DNA from 2 places in the Caballeronia sp. GAFFF2 genome. Region 2 is predicted to be linked to the other one. Evidence: riboswitches for the same ligand, from Rfam matches in the RefSeq annotation. Region 2 holds a riboswitch; the other holds the start of a gene.
The links. A riboswitch is a leader RNA that binds a small molecule or an ion and turns the genes downstream of it on or off. The one in region 2 is predicted to bind cobalamin.

Region 1: it holds a riboswitch for cobalamin, as region 2 does, so the genes downstream of both, NCT04_RS03495 (TonB-dependent receptor domain-containing protein) here and cobG (precorrin-3B synthase) in region 2, are expected to answer to the same signal.

Annotation. Positions count from the first base shown of each region.
Region 1 covers NZ_JALQDA010000006.1:198,963-207,692, forward strand. The annotation lists gene lgt (prolipoprotein diacylglyceryl transferase) at 1-713, shown strand, start outside; gene NCT04_RS03470 (SIMPL domain-containing protein) at 741-1,472, opposite strand; gene NCT04_RS03475 (EVE domain-containing protein) at 1,566-2,024, opposite strand; RNA gene ssrS (6S RNA) at 2,102-2,284, opposite strand; gene NCT04_RS03485 (cell division protein ZapA) at 2,407-2,721, opposite strand; gene NCT04_RS03490 (ATPase) at 2,718-3,104, opposite strand; cobalamin riboswitch at 3,341-3,664, shown strand; gene NCT04_RS03495 (TonB-dependent receptor domain-containing protein) at 3,751-5,628, shown strand; gene NCT04_RS03500 (FecCD family ABC transporter permease) at 5,655-6,653, shown strand; gene NCT04_RS03505 (ABC transporter ATP-binding protein) at 6,650-7,432, shown strand; gene cobT (nicotinate-nucleotide--dimethylbenzimidazole phosphoribosyltransferase) at 7,443-8,495, shown strand; gene NCT04_RS03515 (adenosylcobinamide-GDP ribazoletransferase) at 8,584-8,730, shown strand, end outside.
Region 2 covers NZ_JALQDA010000027.1:583,114-591,843, reverse strand. The annotation lists gene NCT04_RS19110 (magnesium chelatase ATPase subunit I) at 1-952, shown strand, start outside; gene NCT04_RS19105 (vWA domain-containing protein) at 1,024-1,632, shown strand; gene cobJ (precorrin-3B C(17)-methyltransferase) at 1,643-3,295, opposite strand; gene NCT04_RS19095 (precorrin-2 C(20)-methyltransferase) at 3,283-4,008, opposite strand; gene NCT04_RS19090 (precorrin-8X methylmutase) at 4,008-4,634, opposite strand; gene cobG (precorrin-3B synthase) at 4,627-5,856, opposite strand; cobalamin riboswitch at 5,960-6,159, opposite strand; gene cbiE (precorrin-6y C5,15-methyltransferase (decarboxylating) subunit CbiE) at 6,240-7,442, shown strand; gene NCT04_RS19075 (cobalt-precorrin-5B (C(1))-methyltransferase) at 7,467-8,555, shown strand; gene NCT04_RS19070 (cobalt-precorrin-6A reductase) at 8,552-8,730, shown strand, end outside.

The sequences.
Region 1 (8,730 bases), on a different contig from region 2:
ACGGCGTGCTCGGGACGATTCTCGGCGGCCGCATTGGCTATGTGGTGTTCTACAAGGCGAGTTATTACTTCGCGCATCCGCTCGATATCTTCAAGGTGTGGGAAGGCGGCATGTCGTTTCACGGCGGCTTTCTCGGCGTGACGCTCGCGATGGTCCTGTTCGCGTTTCAGCGCAAGCGCACGTGGCTGCAAGTGACGGATTTTGTCGCGCCGATGGTGCCGCTCGGACTGGCGGCGGGGCGTCTCGGCAACTTCATCAACGGTGAGTTGTGGGGCCGCGTGACCGATCCGGCCGCGCCCTGGGCCATGCTCTTCCAAAACTCCACCAACGACGACGCCATTTGGCTCGCGAAGCATCCGCAGCTCGATGCGCAATACAATCTCTCGGAGATTTTCTCGCGCTATCACATGCTGCCGCGCCATCCGTCGCAGTTGTATGAAATCGCGCTGGAAGGGCTCGTGCTGTTTGCGGTGATCTACCTCTTCGCGCGCAAACCGCGGCCGGTGGGCGCAGTGTCGGCGTTGTTTCTGATCGGTTATGGGATTGCGCGCTTCACGGTGGAATTCGCGCGCGAGCCGGATGATTATCTCGGACTCCTCGCGCTCGGCTTTTCGATGGGCCAATGGCTCTCGCTGCCAATGATCGTCGCGGGCATCGTCATGATGGTGTGGGCGTACAAACGTCAGAAACGCGTGTCCGGCAACGCGGCGTAAATCACGCCGCGTTCTCCGGCACAGCAGTTATCGCCCCATTTGCACCGAACCCGACACGTCGACGGTCACCGTCGTCGTGCCGGCTTCGAGCGCCATCGGCGCGCCGACCTTCGCGTCCGCGCCAAGCGAGCGGGCCTGCATCATCATCACCGGGCGCGGACCCGCGCCGCTGTGGCCCACGTTCACTTCGCGGATCGTGAAGTTGGCGTAGCCGAACGCCTGGCTCGTGGCCTGCGCTTCCTTGCGGAACGACTCGATGGCCTGCGTCGAGAGCTTCTGCTCGGCGGCGCGCTGCGCTTCGGGCGACAGCGAGAACGCGACGCTGCCGACTTGCATGGCGTTACTCATCTTGCCCGCGAGCTTGGACGCCGCCGCGAAGTCATGCGATTCCAGCACGACCTCCGTGCGGCCGCGCCACGCGGAGATCTTGCCGTCGCGATCCGTGCTCGGATAAACCGTGAACGAGCCGCTTTTCGCGGTCACGTTGTCGACGCCTTTTGCTTCGCGCAATGCGGCTTCGGCGCGCTGATTGAGCGTGGTGGTGAGCGACGATGGATCGGCCGCTTCCTGCTCGTAGAACAGCGTGATGTTGACGACATCTTGCGGCACTTGCGCGCTGGCTTGCGCGGATAGCGAGAGCACGCCGGATGGCTGCGGATTGGTGATTACCGTCTGAGCGGCGGCCGAAAGCGGAAGCGTGAGCGCGGCGCTCGACATCGCGACGAAGGCGAGGGCGGCGGCGGTTTTCTTGTCGATCATTCAAGGACTCCGAGTGCAAGAGCATCGCGTGATTCGCGACCGCACTTAGGCGCTTCGTTCGTTCCCTTAGTTCCCTTGAACGATTCGCGCGCCCTAGACCAGACGCTCGGTTATGAAGCGCCACTGCGCCTCGGTCACGGGCGTGATCGACAGCCGATTACCGCGCGCCAGCACTTGCATGTCGGCGAGTTCCGCGTGTTCGCGCAATGTCGCGAGCGGAATCAACGGCGTCTTCTTGACGAAACGCACATCGACGAGCATCCAGCGCGGCGTCGCCTGCACGGACTTGGCGTCGAAGTACGGGCTTTTGGCGTCGAACTGAGTGGGATCGGGATAGGCCGTCGAACAGACTTTGGCGATGCCCGCAATGCCCGGCTCCGGGCAACTCGAATGATAGAAGAGCACGCCGTCGCCGACTTGCATCTGGTCGCGCATGAAGTTGCGCGCCTGATAGTTGCGCACGCCCGTCCACGGGAGGGTTTTCTTCGGCGCGTGCGCGAGATGATCGATGCTCGCTTCGTCCGGTTCGGACTTCATCAGCCAGTAGCGCATGATGGATTCGGCAACGGGGTTTTAAAACGGGCTCGACAAAAGCAAACGGCATCGGTATGAACCGATGCCGCTGGAGTAGGGTCCCCACCTCGGCCGCTAGGCCGGCATCCTGAACCTGGGTTCAAGATTGGTCGCAGTAAGCAACACTTCGGGTACATCAGACAGAGTGACGCGCGCGCCCGTGCTGCAAGTTTCCACAACCGTGCCAATGTAGCATTGGTTCAAGGAATATATGACCTTGGCGAACCAGGCAGGGAGTAGTCACTCTACACCAATCGAATGTCTAATGCAGCCTCTCGACACCAATTGCGCAGTTTCTTTTTTCGATTGACATCGCGCGACCGATTAGCGTTCGCCACGGAGCGGCGTCGCGGCACTTCGGTCACTGCACTTCATACTGCGCAATGACAGCACCAAGCTGTTCGTTCATGGAGTGCATCGTGCGGCGAATTTCCTCGGCGGGGAAGGCCTCGCCATGACGCACGCTTTCTTGCAGCCTCAGCAATTCGGAAGCGAGTGAAAGCGCGGCCATCACCGCGATGCGGTCTTGCCCGCGCACGTTGCTTGCATTGCGCACCTTGTTCATCTCGGCGTCGACCCGTGCCACCGCTTCACGCAGCGCGCCTTCGGTTTCCGGCGAACAGGCGAGGCGATATTGCTGGCCGAGAATGGATACTTCGATCTGCGTGGTCGTCATGCCTTCTCTCCGTGATGATGCTCGCTGTGCTCTCCCGCGTGCGCATGCTCGTGCGCGGCTTGCACATCGTGAGAGCGGGCATCGAGGAGATCGAGCTGATTTTCCGTCTCGGCATGATTCGCGGACTTGCCGCGCGGCAACTTTTCGAGGATCGCGTTCAGGCGGACCTGCGCGTCGTCGATCTTGGCCGAGAGGGAATCACGTTCGGCTTGGAGCGTGTCGCGCTCTTCGCGCATTTGCACGAGCTCTGCCTGCACGTTCGCGTAGTCGCTACGCAGTTGTTCGATTTGTGCTTCAAGCGCGAGACGCGCCTGATTGTGCCGCTCGCTGATCTGGATCAGCCGGCCGATATTTCCTGACAGTGATTCGAGTTCGTTGAGCATGTGCTGCGTCCTCTAAAGACCTCGCATTCTAGCGCGGTTCAACGGAGCTTCCGATAATTGTCTCGTTTCGAGACGTAACAGCACGCGATCATGCGTGCATCGCGATGCATTCGTGTGTGGAAAGCGCGGGCGCTGCCGATGTGTTGCGACGGCGGGTTCTAGTTGGGTTCGTCGTGAGCCGTGTGTCTTGCGATGATCGGCCAGGGTCGTTTCTTGACGGTCCTGAATCGCGCTCCTACACTTGCCGCACTTTTGGTGCTCGCGTCCGCATTCTTTTGCGGGCGCAGTCAAACGGGAAACAGGAAGCGGCGCCGCCAAGGCCACGCCAACCTGTGCTGCCCCCGCAACGGTAAGCGACCGCAACGCAAGTTGCAAGTCGTCCCTTGCGCGTTTTTCGCCGCGCCGTCGTGTGAGTTTGCTTGCGAGTTTGTCTGATTCGCAAGAATCCGCCGCTCGACGCAGGCAAGGCGAAGAACGTGTCGATGCCACTGCGCTTCATGCGTGGGAAGGCGGGACGGTGTGTCGCCAGCCCGGATACCGGCCAACTGTTCAGCGCGTTCGTCTGTTCGCATTCGAGCGCGCTCGTCGCGCATTGGCCTTGCGGGGAGCGAGGTCGCGCCAGCCTACGCATGGGAACATTTCACGCATGGTATCGCCACTTGCCCGACACGCGGGCAGACGCAAAACGATCGAACGCGCCGCGCTCGTCGCCCTCAACACCTGGCTGCTCGCTCATGAAGCGCTCGCGGACGAAGCCTCGCAACCGCCGCTCGCGCCCGTCGTCGTGACCGCGACGCGCACCGTGCAACCTCTCGCCGATACGATCGCGCAGACTTCGCTCTTCGACGCCCAGGATATCGCCGATAGCAATGCCTACGACGCGCTCGGCGTCATCGGTCTTGCGCCCGGCGTGCAGGTGACGCGCAATGGCGGCCCGGGAGCGAATGCAAGCACGTTCATACGCGGCGCGTCCTCGACGCAATCGCTCGTTTTAATCGACGGCGTGCGTGTGGAGTCCGCATCGCTCGGCTCGGCGCAGCTTGCGCAGATCATGCCGGATCAGATCGACCGCATCGAAGTCGTGAACGGCAACGTGTCGGCGCTGTACGGCTCGGGCGCGATCGGCGGCGTCGTGCAGATCTTCACGAAAGACGGCGAGGCGCATCCGCCGCGCTTCTACTTCGAGACGGAATACGGCAGCTATCACACGCAGCGACAAGCGGCGGGTGTTTCCGGCGCGCTCGATAGCGAAGGCCGCACGACCTTCAGCTTCAACGTATCGCGCGAGAAGACCGATGGTTTCTCGTCGATCGATCCCGCGCTCGCGCCCAACGCCAATCCGAACGCGAACGGTTATCTGAACGAAAGCGTCGCGGCCACGCTGCGCCACAAGTTCGGCGACAAATGGGACGCGGGCGTGCGCTTCTATCAGTCGAACGGCATCGACAGTTTCGACGATGCCTACGGCTTGCCTGGCGATCTCAACGATTCGCACAGTCGCGTGCGGTCGACATCGGTGTTTGCGAACGGCCGTATCACGGACCAGTGGACCACGCATTTCACGGTCGCGCAGGGACAGGACCGCGCGAACATCGAGCAGAACGGCATCTATACGAGCCGCTTCAATTCCGAGGATCGCCAGTATCTGTGGCAGAACGACTTTCGCCTGACGGAGGCGCACAAGCTCCTGTTCGGTTACGAGCATCTCGACCAGACGCTCGATTCGGATCAGTTCAGCGCGCCGGATCGTCACGTGAATTCGGTGTACGCGGGCTATGTGGGACGCTTCGGTCCGAGCGAGGTGCAGGCCAATCTGCGCCACGACCAGTATTCCGATTTCGGCGGCGCGAACAGCTACTATCTGGGCTATGCGTACAACATCGACACGCACTGGCGCGCGAGCGCGAGTTACGCGGCGTCGTTCCGCGCGCCGAGCTTCGACGATCTCTACTATCCGTTCAGCGGCAATCCGTCCATTCAGCCCGAGCGCAGTCATTCGGTGGAAGCGGCGCTGCAGTACGCATCGGACCAAGTGGGCGTGCTGCGCGTGACGGCGTTTCAGACGCGCTATTCGAATCTGATCGATTACGTATCGGACGGCAGCGGCTTCTATATCGCGCAGAACGTCGGACGCGCGAAGGTGCAGGGCGTCGAGGGATCGTGGGCAGGGCATGTCGGCGCCACTGATTTACGCGCGGGCGTGACGTTCCAGAATCCCGTCGATGAAACCGGCAATCAGGACCTGACGCGCCGTGCGCGGCGTTTCGCGAGTTTCAGCGCGCATCGCTCGATAGGAAGCTGGCGCGTGGGTGGCGAGTGGATCGTGAGCGGTGCGCGCAGCGATTACGATTCGACGCTCGCGGGCTATGGCGTCGTGAATCTGTCGGCGCGCTATGACATCACGAAGTCGTGGTACGTGAGCGCGCGTGTCGACAACCTCTTCGACCGGAACTATGAACTGGCTTATTCGTACAACACGCCGAGGCGCGGCGCTTATGTCACGCTCGGCTGGCGCCCGTCGTGAGCGACACCGTTGACCTGCGCCGCGCGATGAACGCTAAACGCGCGTTAGGCATCTGGGCTGCGCTCGGGCTTGCCGCGTTGCTTGTGTTTGCGGTGTCGCTCGCGCTCGGCAGCGTCGCGTTGCCCTTGCCACGCGCCATCGCGGCGTTGCTGCACGCGCATGCGGCCGCGCCCGATATCGCCGATGACATCGTGCTCACCTTGCGTTTGCCGCGCGCGCTTGCGGGTTTCGCTTCGGGCGCCTTGCTCGCGCTTTCCGGCGCGCTGCTGCAAGTGCTGTTGCGCAATCCACTGGCCGAGCCGTACGTGCTCGGCGTATCCGGCGGCGCGGCGACCTTCGCGCTCACGGCGATGCTCGCGTCGCTGCCGTGGTGGGGCATCGATCTGGCCGCGTGCGCGGGCGCGTTCGCATCCATCGTGCTGGTGCTCGGACTCGCGCGACGCGACCTGTGGCACGGCGATCGCGATGCCTCGCCGCGTCTTCTGCTGACAGGGGTCGTGATAGCGGCGGGCTGGGGCGCGCTCATCACGTTGATCCTCAGTATTGCGCCGGAGAATCGCTTGCGCGGGATGATCTTCTGGCTGACGGGCGACCTGAACGGCGCAGCGACGCCGTGGCCCGCGCTGATCGCGCTCGTCGTCGCGATGATCGTCGTCGTGCCGCTCGCGCCGCAACTCAACGTGCTGTTGCGTGGCGATACGGCCGCGCGTTCGCTCGGCGTGCCTGTCTCGCGCGTGCGGCTGTCGGTGTATCTCGTCGCATCGCTTGCGGCAGCGGCGGCTGTCACGACGGCGGGCACCATCGGCTTCGTTGGGCTCGTCGTGCCGCATTTATTGCGGCTCGCGTTCGGCAACGATCAGCGCATGCTCGTGCCGGCGTCGGCGCTGGCAGGCGGCCTCGCGGTGATGAGCGCCGATCTCGTCGCGCGCACGGCGATCGCGCCCGCGCAATTGCCGGTGGGTGTGGTGACCGCACTCGTCGGCGTGCCGATGTTCCTGTGGATGCTGCTGGCGAGACCGCGATGACCCTGCATATCGAACACGTCAGCTTGCGCGCGGGCGCGTGCACGCTCGTGGAAGACCTCACGCAAAGTATCGGCGCGGGCGAGATGTGGTGCATAGCCGGGCCGAACGGCGCGGGCAAGACCACGCTCATTGGCGTGCTCGCGGGTTTGACAAAGCCGGCCGAAGGCGCGATATCGCTCGATGGCCGCGCGCTCGCATCCTGGCGCGCGGCGGATCTCGCACGCGCGCGCTCGCTGATGCCGCAAAGCTCGCACGATGCCTTCAGCGCGACCGTACTCGACACCGTGCTGCTGAACCGCTTTCCGTATGTCACGGGCTGGGGCTGGGAGAGCGCCGAAGACCGCGCTGCCGCGCATGCCGCGCTCGATGCGCTCGGTCTTCTATCGTTCGCCTCGCGCGATGTCCTGACATTGTCGGGCGGCGAACGGCAACGCGTGACGCTCGCCGCCGTGCTGTGCCAGAACACACCGCTCTTGCTGCTCGACGAACCGCTCGCGCATCTGGACCTGCATCATCAGATCGATTGTCTGCACGTACTGGCCGACGCCGCGCGCAAGTCCGGCCGCACGGTGATTTTCTCGTGTCACGATCTCAATCTCGCGCGGCGCTTCTCGACGCACGCGCTTTTGCTCGATGGCAGGGGCGGCGCGCACGCCGGTCTCGTCGCGGACGTGCTCACGCCTGAACGCGCGAGCGCCGCGTTCGGCTATCCGCTAGCCTTGATTCGCGATGGCAAGCACGAAGCGCTTGTGCCGTCCATTCCCGTTGCACGCACCTGAAGGATTGCCGATGTCAAACGCTCACGACTTGCCTACGCCCCGCGCGCCAGACCGTTCGCGCGAAGCCGAACTGCAACGCATCATCGATACGAAAACGAAGCCGCCGGGCAGCCTCGGTCGGCTCGAAACGCTCGCGCTGCAAATGGGCGTGATTCAGCGCACGACGAAGCCGTGCATCGAGCGCCCGGCGATGATCGTGTTTGCGGGCGATCACGGTATCGCGGCCGAGGGCGTGAGTCCGTATCCGCAAGAAGTGACCGCGCAGATGGTCGCGAATTTTCTGGCGGGCGGCGCGGCGATCAACGCGCTGTCGCGTTCGGTCGGCATGACGCTCGAAGTGGTCGATGCGGGCGTGGCGACACCGATTCCCATCGATAGCGGCTACGAGCGTCTGTCGCTCGGCCTCGGCACGCGCAACTTCGCGAAGGAAGCGGCGATGTCGCGCGAGACCGCGCTCGAAGGCATCGCGCGCGGCGCGGCGCGTGTGCGGCATCATGCGGCGCTCGGTACGAACGTGATCGGCTTCGGCGAGATGGGGATTGCGAACACGTCGGCGGCGGCGTGCCTGATGAGCCGTCTGTGCGGTGTGCCCATTGGCGAATGCGTCGGACGCGGCACGGGTCTCGACGATCGCGGCCTTGCGCACAAGCGCGACGTGCTTGGCCGAGCGCTCGCGTTGCATGCGGCCGAAGGCGATGCAATCGACACACTCGCGACGTTCGGCGGCTTCGAGATCGCGATGATCGCGGGTGCGTGTCTCGCTGCGGCGGACGCGGGCATGACGATTCTCGTCGATGGCTTCATCGCGACTTCCGGCCTGCTCGTCGCGGCGAAGATCGCACCCGAGGTGCTCGACTACTGCGTGTTCGCGCATGCGTCGAACGAGGCGGGGCATCGGGGCATGCTCGCGCATCTGCATGCGGAGCCGCTGTTGGAACTCGACATGCGGCTTGGCGAAGGCACGGGCGCGGCGCTCGCGTTGCCGATCCTGCGCGCGGCCGTTGCGTTCGTCGATGAGATGGCGAGCTTCGAGGCGGCGGGTGTCACGGATAAGCGAGAGTGACGGCGATGAGCATCATCCGCAAGCGCTGCACGAGGTCGGGGCGCGTCACTGCGTTCAGGCGCGCGGGCGTCTCGACCCGCTTGCCGCAATGACCCGTCCGCTCGACGAACTGCGCTACTTCTTCACCGCGCTCGGCTACTTCACGCGCGTGCCGGTGCCGCGGTGGGTTGGCTTCGAGCGCGCTTATTTGAACGCGGCGGCGCGTTATTTTCCGCTCGTCGGCGTGATGGTCGGC
Region 2 (8,730 bases):
GGCCTTGCAGCAGGCGCTCGTGCTCGCGGCTATCGATCCGGCGCTTGGCGGCGTGCTCGTCAGCGGCCCACGCGGAACGGCGAAGTCCACTGCCGCACGCGCCCTTGCCGAGCTATTGCCCGAAGGCCGGCTCGTCACGCTGCCGCTCGGCGCAAGCGAAGAGCAGTTGATCGGTACGCTCGATATTCAAAGCGCCTTGCGCGACGGCGGCGTGACCTTTTCGCCGGGCTTGCTTGCAAAAGCGCATCTCGGCGTGCTCTATGTCGATGAAGTGAATCTGCTGCCCAACCCGCTCGTCGATCAGTTGCTGGATGTCGCGGCAAGCGGCGTGAACGTCATCGAGCGCGATGGTATTTCGCATCGGCATGAAGCGCGTTTCGTATTGATCGGCACGATGAATCCCGAAGAAGGCGAATTGCGTCCGCAATTGCTCGACCGCTTCGGGCTCGCGGTCGAATTGAACAATTGCTTCGATGCGAGCGTGCGGCAACGGATCGTCAGGGCGCGGCTCGCGTTCGATATGGATGCTGAAGCATTCTGCGCACGCCATGCCGACGCACAGTCCGCGCTAGCAGAACGCATTCATGCAGCACGTGCCGTGCTATTCGCGCTCGATCCGGACGACGCGGTGCATGCGCGCGTGAGCGCGCTTTGCATCGCCGCCCACGTGGATGGCTTGCGCGCCGATCTCGTGATGCTGCGTGCGGCGAGAGCGCTCGCGGCATTCGAAGGCGCGAGCAACGTGCAGACGCTTCATGTCGATCGCGTGGCCGACGCCGTGCTGAAGCATCGACGACGCGAGGCCGATGCATCGCAAGGCGAAGCGCCGCAGCAGCCCGCCCCGCGCGATAACGGCAGCACGAATGAAAGCGATTGGGGCTACATGCCGCCCGAGCCAGCAGGCACGGCGAAGGTCAAGCAAGTCAGACCGCTTGCCGCAAAAAAAGCCTGAGCCATCGGAGACACGAAGCGGATGCTCAAGAGCATCGTCTTCGATGGCGTGAAGCGCGGGCACGCGGTCGCATGACCGGTCGCGAAGGCGATGAAAGCACCACGCTCGACTGGATATCGACGCTACGCGCGAAACGTGCCGAGCGTCTCGATGCACGGCATCTTCGCTATCGACGTGTGCAGGGCGAAGCGGCGTCGTTGCATTGCTTTCTTCTCGATTGCTCGGGATCGATGCTCACGGGTGAACGGCTCGCGCGTGCCAAGGGCTTGTTGATTGCGTTGTTCGATCGGGCTTATCGTGAGCGTGCGGAAATTGCGCTCGTATGTTTCGGTGGCGGGCGTGCCGAAGTGCGTCGTCAGCCGGGCGCCGCGCATTGGTGGAACGAGCGCTGGGTGAGTCCTATCGGTGGCGGTGGTGGCACGCCGCTGGCGTTGGGTCTTTCGAGTGCGCAGACCGTGCTTGCACGAGCCGCGCGTCGAAGACCCGCGCAGCGTCGCTGGCTATGGGTGCTGACCGATGGCCGCACGAACGAGGCGCCCGCGCCGCCGCAGTGCGCGGACCGCGTCGTGCTGGTGGACTTCGATGAAGGGCAATTTGGAGTCGGGCAAGCGAGCACGTTGGCGCTACGCTGGGCGGCGGAGTACTTTCATGCGAGCGAACTGAGCGCGGACTTGCGGTAGCCTGCCCGTGTCATTCATACCATCGCGGCGTATAAACCCATGCGCCATCGCCGATCACGCGCGTGGTCGATGATCCGACGATCACCATCGTTCGCATGTCCACCATCGTGCTGTCCAACTCGCCAAGCGTCATGATGCGAAGCGTCTCGCCCGCGCGTCCCACATCGCGCCCGAGCACGACGGGCGTTTTGGCATCGCGATGCTGCTTCACGATTTCGATCGCGCGATCGAATTGCCAGGGCCGTGCCTTCGATAGCGGGTTGTAGAACGCCATGACGAAATCGGCCTGACCCGCATGCGTTATGCGTTTCTCGATGACGCCCCACGGCTTCAGATTATCCGATAGCGACAAAACGCAGAAGTCATGGCCGAGCGGTGCGCCCGCACGCGCCGCCGTGGCAAGCGACGCCGATACGCCCGGCACGATCTCGAGTTTCACGGCATGCCATGACGCGTTCGCTTCCTTGTCGAGTGCTTCGAGCACGGCTGCCGCCATGGCGAACACGCCCGGATCGCCCGACGATACGACCACTACCCTGCGTCCCTCGCTTGCCAGTTCGAACGCATGTCGCGCGCGCTGCAACTCTTCGCGATTGTCCGTCATATGCGCGCGTTGATCGGCGCGAAACGGGCCTGCCATGCGCACGTAGGTTTCGTAACCGAGCACGTCTTCTGCGGCACGGAGCGCGGCTTTCGCGGCGGGCGTCATCATTTCGGAGCTGCCGGGACCGAGACCGATCACGGTCAACGTGCCGCGTGCACGGCCTATCGCCTGCGCATCGACGGGCGCGTTGGCGACGTGCAATGCAACGTCGCCGTTGTGCGAAACATCGAAAGGCGGGGCGTCGCTGAAACGCAATGGCACGTCGAGCGCTTGCGCGGCATCGGCGAGACGTTGCGATGTCATTGCGTGCGTGGGCGCGACCAGCACAGCGAGTGCGAGCGGCGCGAGGCTTCGTGCTTGAAGTGCCTTGCGTACGCATTCCGCTACTTCGCCGTTCGTCGCGTCGTCTTCGATCCATGCAATCACACAACGTGGATGAATCACGAGACTGTGTTCATCGTGGGCGCTTTCGGGCGTGATGCGGATGGCGCGCAACGCATCGTCGGCGCGAGGAAGGGCTGCCTGATCGAGCCACGGTGCGTGGCCTTCCAAGCGCGTCGTTGCTCCGCCAAGCAAGTCGGACACGAAGCGCTTGCCGCGTTCGATATCCGCCAGTACGTAGCCTTCGGGCGGCGCGAGCAGACATTGACCGAAGCGTAATTCGCCGCTCGTCGTGATGGCCGGTACGATACCGAGCATCTGGCCGATATCACGCGCAAGCATGTTCACGCCGCTCATGCCGCCGAGCAGCGGCACGACCGCGCTGCCGTCCTGCGCGACAGCGAGCACCGGCGGCTCCGCGCCCTTATCCGCAAGCGACGCTGCCAGCGCGCGAATTACGATGCCTGCTGAACACAGTGCGACGATTGGCGAGCCTGCCGCGTAGAGTGCCCGCACGTGCGCGCCGAAGTCGTCGAAGGAGGCGTCCAGGTTCACGCGACTAGCGAGTCCATGAACGAGCGATCCCGGACGACACGCCTGAATCTTGCGCGCGATAGTCAGCGCACCGTTGCCGAGCACGACGATGGCAAGCGGCTTCGCTACGTCTATGCGCTCCATTTCGTCCCCGGCACGACCAACAGCGAGAAGTAGGGCGATGCCATTGGATCGACTTCGTTCAGCGGCACGATGCGTTGATTCGCCATCGTCGCGCGTTCCACATACAACGCGCGTTTGTCGAGCCCGAGTTCCGCCAGCACACGACGCACTTTGTCGAAGTTGCGGCCGAGCTTCATAATGACGGTGGCATCGCTCGTCGCCAGCTTTCGTTTTAGTTCGGCTTCCGAAAGAACGCCCGAAAGCACCGCAAGGCTCTGATTACGATAAACCAGTGGCACGCCAAGCACTGCGACGCCGCCCAGCATCGAACAGACGCCGGGCACGACTTCTGCCTCGAAGCGCGCGGCAAGGCGATCATGCAGATACATGTACGAGCCGTAGAAGAACGGATCGCCTTCGCAGATCACCGCCACGTCGCGGCCGGCTTCGAGATGATCCGCAATGGCGAGCGCGCATTCATCGTAGAACGCGCTGATGATCGTCTCGTAGCAAAGCGGCGGTTCGAGCGCTTCCGTCGTCACGGGATAGACGAGCGGCAAGCGCGTCTGCGTGTCTTCGAGATGAGATTCGATGATTCCGAACGCGTTGCCCTTCTTCCCCTTCGCGACGAAATACGCGACCACGGGCGCCGCCTTGAGCAGCTTCAACGCCTTCACCGTGATGAGATCGGGATCGCCCGGACCGACGCCCAGACCATGGAGTCTTCCGCTCATCACTCGGCCTCCGATGCGAGCGCATTCACGGCGGCCGCCGCCATCGCGCTGCCGCCGCGTCGTCCGAGCAACGCGACGAAAGGAATGCCACGGCTGTCGGCGGCAAGCATGGCTTTCGATTCCGCCGCGCCGATAAAGCCCACTGGAAAGCCGAGGATGAGCGCGGGCTTCGGTGCGCCGTCGTCGATCATGTCGAGTAGATGAAAGAGCGCGGTGGGCGCATTGCCGATTGCGACGATCGCACCCGCAAGATCGGGCCGCCATAGTTCGAGTGCGGCAGCGGAGCGCGTGTTGTGCATCGCACGGGCGCGTTCCGGCACGGAGGCATCGCCGAGCGTGCAGATCACGCGATTATTCGCGGGAAGGCGCGCGCGCGTGATGCCTTCGGCGACCATGCGCGCATCGCAGAGAATGGGCGCGCCGCTCACGAGCGCTTCACGGCCCGCGATACCGGCATCGGACGAGAAGCGCAGGTCATCGACGATATCGATCATGCCGCACGCATGAATCAGCCGCACGGCGAGCTTTTCGAGGTTGGCGGGAATGGCGGCGAGGTCGGCTTCGGCGCGAATCGTCGCGAATGATTGCCGGTAAATCTCCGCACCGTCGCGGATATAGTCAGACATCGGCATGACTCCGGGCGAGCCATGCGGCCGCCTCTTCGATGAGGAGGTTATGGGCGATCACGTGTGTGCCTCGAAGCACGTCGTAGCGGCCGGGCGCAACGGCAACGAGCGTGTTTTCGACGGGATGCGCCGCCGCACAAGAGCGCTCGCAGCCGCTCAGATGCGCGTGCGCATGCTCGGGCAGCAAGGCGGCTAAACGATGCGCGTCCGCTTTCGTATCGGCACGGCTTTTCGCGCAGCCCGAAGAACCCGCGCATGCGATCAGACGCGCGAACGGATCGCGTGGATCGGTGGAGAGGCCAAGCGCGCGAAGGGCATCGACGACATGCGTCATGCGATTCGCGTGCACGTCCGGCAGCAACACGCTTTGCCAGGGCGTCATCACGACGCGTTCTTCGGCGAGATCGGCGATTGCGTGAAGTGTATTAGCATCGAGGCGGCCGAGCGGCGCTTGCGCGCCGACATAGTCCGCATGCGCGCCGAGTCGTAACGTTGCATCGGAAGGCGCGCGACGCCATGACTGAAGTGCGGCGTCGTGCTGTGTTTCGAAGTCGAGGGCATGGAGAAAGCCCGTAATTCCAACGCGTGCGAGCACATCGCGCATGCGGTGTTCTTCCACCGATGCCAGCGCCAGAAACGCCTGCAGCACGGCCAGGATGAAGCGCTTCGCGTCGTCACGCGCAATCGCGCCCGAGGCAGGCGCATGTTCCTCACGATGCGGCATCGATCCTGCAAAACCGAATGCGAAGCGCGCGCCATTGTCCAGCGCCGAAAGCCAAAGATCGTGCGGATGATCGAGCATCGCAAGCGTTTCGCCATCGTCGATCTGCAACGCGAACTTCGGCGACAACGCGTGCAACGCGGCATCGGCCTGCATGCGTTCGACGATATCCGCTGCAAGCGCACGCGTTCCCGTGCTCGCAAGCGGGCTCAGCATGACGTTTCGGATATCGTCGGCGCCGGCCGTGGTCGGACCGAGGCCCGCCGCGAGCACGATGTCGATGAGTTCCGCGTGGGCGTCGTCGCGAATGCCGCGCAGTTGCAGATTGGCGCGATTGGTCACTTCGATCGTGCCGGAACCGCAGCGCTCGGCGGCGTGCGCCACGGCATGCGCGGCTTCGCGACGCAACTCGCCACCGGCAAGACGCACGCGCGCAAGGGCGCCATCGCGTGCGGGCACGATACGCATGAGGCCGGGACAGGCCGAAGACCGAGGCGGCAAGAACGATTCCAAAAGCTCGACCGTATGCTCAAGCGCTTGAGTTGCGAACCGGTACACCCCGCCCGGCAGGCTTCGCGCAATTGCGTTGAATAGCGTTGAATAGCAGTGAATGCTTACGTCGGCAGGTCTCTTGGCTGGCAGGTCGACATTCGCGCTAGCCTTCCCGGTAAAAACCAGTGGCAGTGGAGCGCGGACTCGCTGCGTACAATTGCGGGGGCAGCCACAGTTTTGCTGTGTTCCCTGTTAGGCCATGAGGCTCGATACCGATCGAACCCTTCAGGCACCGACGAACGCGCTATTATGCCCGCTTTTATCGACCATCAGACCGCTTCCCGCCTTGCGCGGGTGCTTCAAACGCGGAATTCGCCCGTAGGAGGCCGCACATGTCGAACTGGCTGACCGTCGTGGGTATCGGCGAGGACGGCTGGCATGGGCTTGGCCGCGAGGCGCGGCGCGCGCTCTTCGAAGCACGGTCGATCCACGGCGGCGAACGTCACCTCGCGTTTCTGCCGGCGCGTATCGCGGCGCGCCGCGTGCCATGGCCAAGCCCGTTTTCCGTCGATGCCGTGCTCGCCGAGCGCGGCGTCCAAACATGCGTGCTTGCGAGCGGCGACCCCATGTTCTTCGGCGTCGGCGCCACGCTTGCGCGCGAATTATCCACGGAAGAAATGCGCGTCATGCCCGCGCCTTCGTCGCTGTCGCTGGCGGCGGCGCGCTTGGGCTGGCCGTTGCAGGACGCGCAATGCGTGTCGCTCGTCGGGCGGCCGGTGGCGTCCCTGCTCGCGCATGTGTTTCGCGGCGGACGTCTGCTCGTCCTGAGCGCCGATGGCGCGACGCCCGCCGCCGTCACGCAGCTTCTCACGCTGCATGGTTTCGGCGCGAGCCGCGTGACGGTGTTCGAGCATCTGGGCGGCACGAATGAACGCCGGTTCGACGAACGTGCGGACGACTGGCGCGAGCCGCGCGTGGCGGCGCTCAATCTCATGGCGATCGAATGCCGCACGCATGCGGGCCACGCGGGGCCATCGCTCACGCCGGGTCTTACCGACGACGCGTATCGGCACGACGGCCAGCTTACCAAGCGCGATGTACGCGCCGTGACGCTCGCACGTCTCGCGCCGCAACCGGGCGAATTGCTGTGGGATGTCGGCGCGGGTTGCGGGTCCATCGGTATCGAGTGGATGCGCGCGCATCCCGCTTGCCGCGCGATTGCCATCGAAGCGAACGAAGGGCGGCAGCGTCTCATCGAACATAACCGCGATGCGCTCGGCGTGCCTGCGCTGCAACTCGTCAAGGGCGAGGCGCCCGGCGCGCTCGACGGTTTGAGCGCGCCGGATGCCGTGTTCATCGGCGGCGGCGTGACCGTGCCGGGTCTCCTCGATGCGTGCTGGGCGCGCGTGCGGCAGGGCGGTCGGCTGATCGTCAACGCCGTGACCTTGCAGAGCGAAGCGGCGCTCTTTGCATGGCGCGCGGAGCATGGCGGCGAGCTGACGCGGATCGGCATCGCACGGGCCGAGCCGCTCGGCAGTTTCGATACGTGGCGGCAAGCGCTGCCGATCACGCTTCTGCACGCGAAGAAGCCATGAGCTCGCCGGCGGATGACCATCCCGATGCGTGACGAAACGCCCGAACAGTCCGCGCCGCTCAGAAGCGGCTACACGACGGGAAGCTGCGCGACCGTGACGAGTCTCGCGGCCGCGCGCCTTTTGTTGCTCGGCGAGCCGAGCGCGCGCGCGGAGATCGTGCTGCCGAAGGGCCAGTCCGTGACCATGCCGCTCGCGTTCTGCCGTCTTGCCGGCGATGCAGCGGAAGCGGGCGTCATCAAGGATGCCGGCGACGATCCCGATGTCACGCATGGCGCGCTCGTCATAGCTCGCGTGCGGCTTGCGGCGCGGCATGGCGTACGCTTTCATGCGGGGCCGGGCGTTGGCACCGTGACGCGCGCGGGCCTTGCGTTGCCGATCGGCGAGCCGGCCATCAACCCCGTTCCTCGCAAAATGATGAGCGAGCATCTCGACGCACTCGCCACGCAAGCGGGTTATGCGGGCGGTTTCGACGTGAGCATCGGCGTGGAGAATGGCGAGGCGCTTGCGCTCAAGACGATGAATCCGCGGCTCGGCATTATCGGCGGACTGTCGATACTCGGGACCACCGGCATCGTCCGGCCGTTTTCGTGTGCGGCTTATATCGCGTCGATCCATCAGGGGATCGATGTCGCGCGCGCCAACGGCGTAAAACATATCGCGGCGTGCACCGGCAATCAGAGCGAGGACGCCATGCGCGCGCGTTACGGCTTGCCGGATATGGCGCTCATCGAAATGGGCGATTTCGCGGGCGCGGTTTTGAAGCACTTGCGCCGCGCGCCGGTCGAAAAACTCAGTGTTTGCGGCGGCTTCGGCAAACTCAGCAAGCTTGCGGCGGGACATATGGATCTGCACAGCCGCACGTCGAGTATCGACTTGCCGCTTCTCGCCACTTGGGCCGCCGATGCTGGCGCGAGCATCGCGTTGCAGCACGCGATTCGCATGGCCAACACGAGTCAGGAAGCGCTTAAGCTGGCGCGCGGCGAAGGCATCGCGCTCGGCGATATCGTCTGCGCGCGAGCCCGCGAAGTGGCGCTCGACGTCGTGCCGCAAGGCATCGTCGTGGAGACTTTCGCCATCGACAGGCAAGGGCAGATCGTCGGGAGCGCGCAATGAAGCGCGTGCTATTGCTCGGCGGCACCGGCGACGCGCTCGTCGTCGCGCGCAGGCTCGGCACGTCGCATGTCTACAGTCTCGCGGGGCTCGCGCGTGTGCCGACGGATCTAGCATGTGAGGTTCGCGTCGGCGGTTTTGGCGGCGTGGCGGGTCTGGCAACGTATCTGCGTGAAGA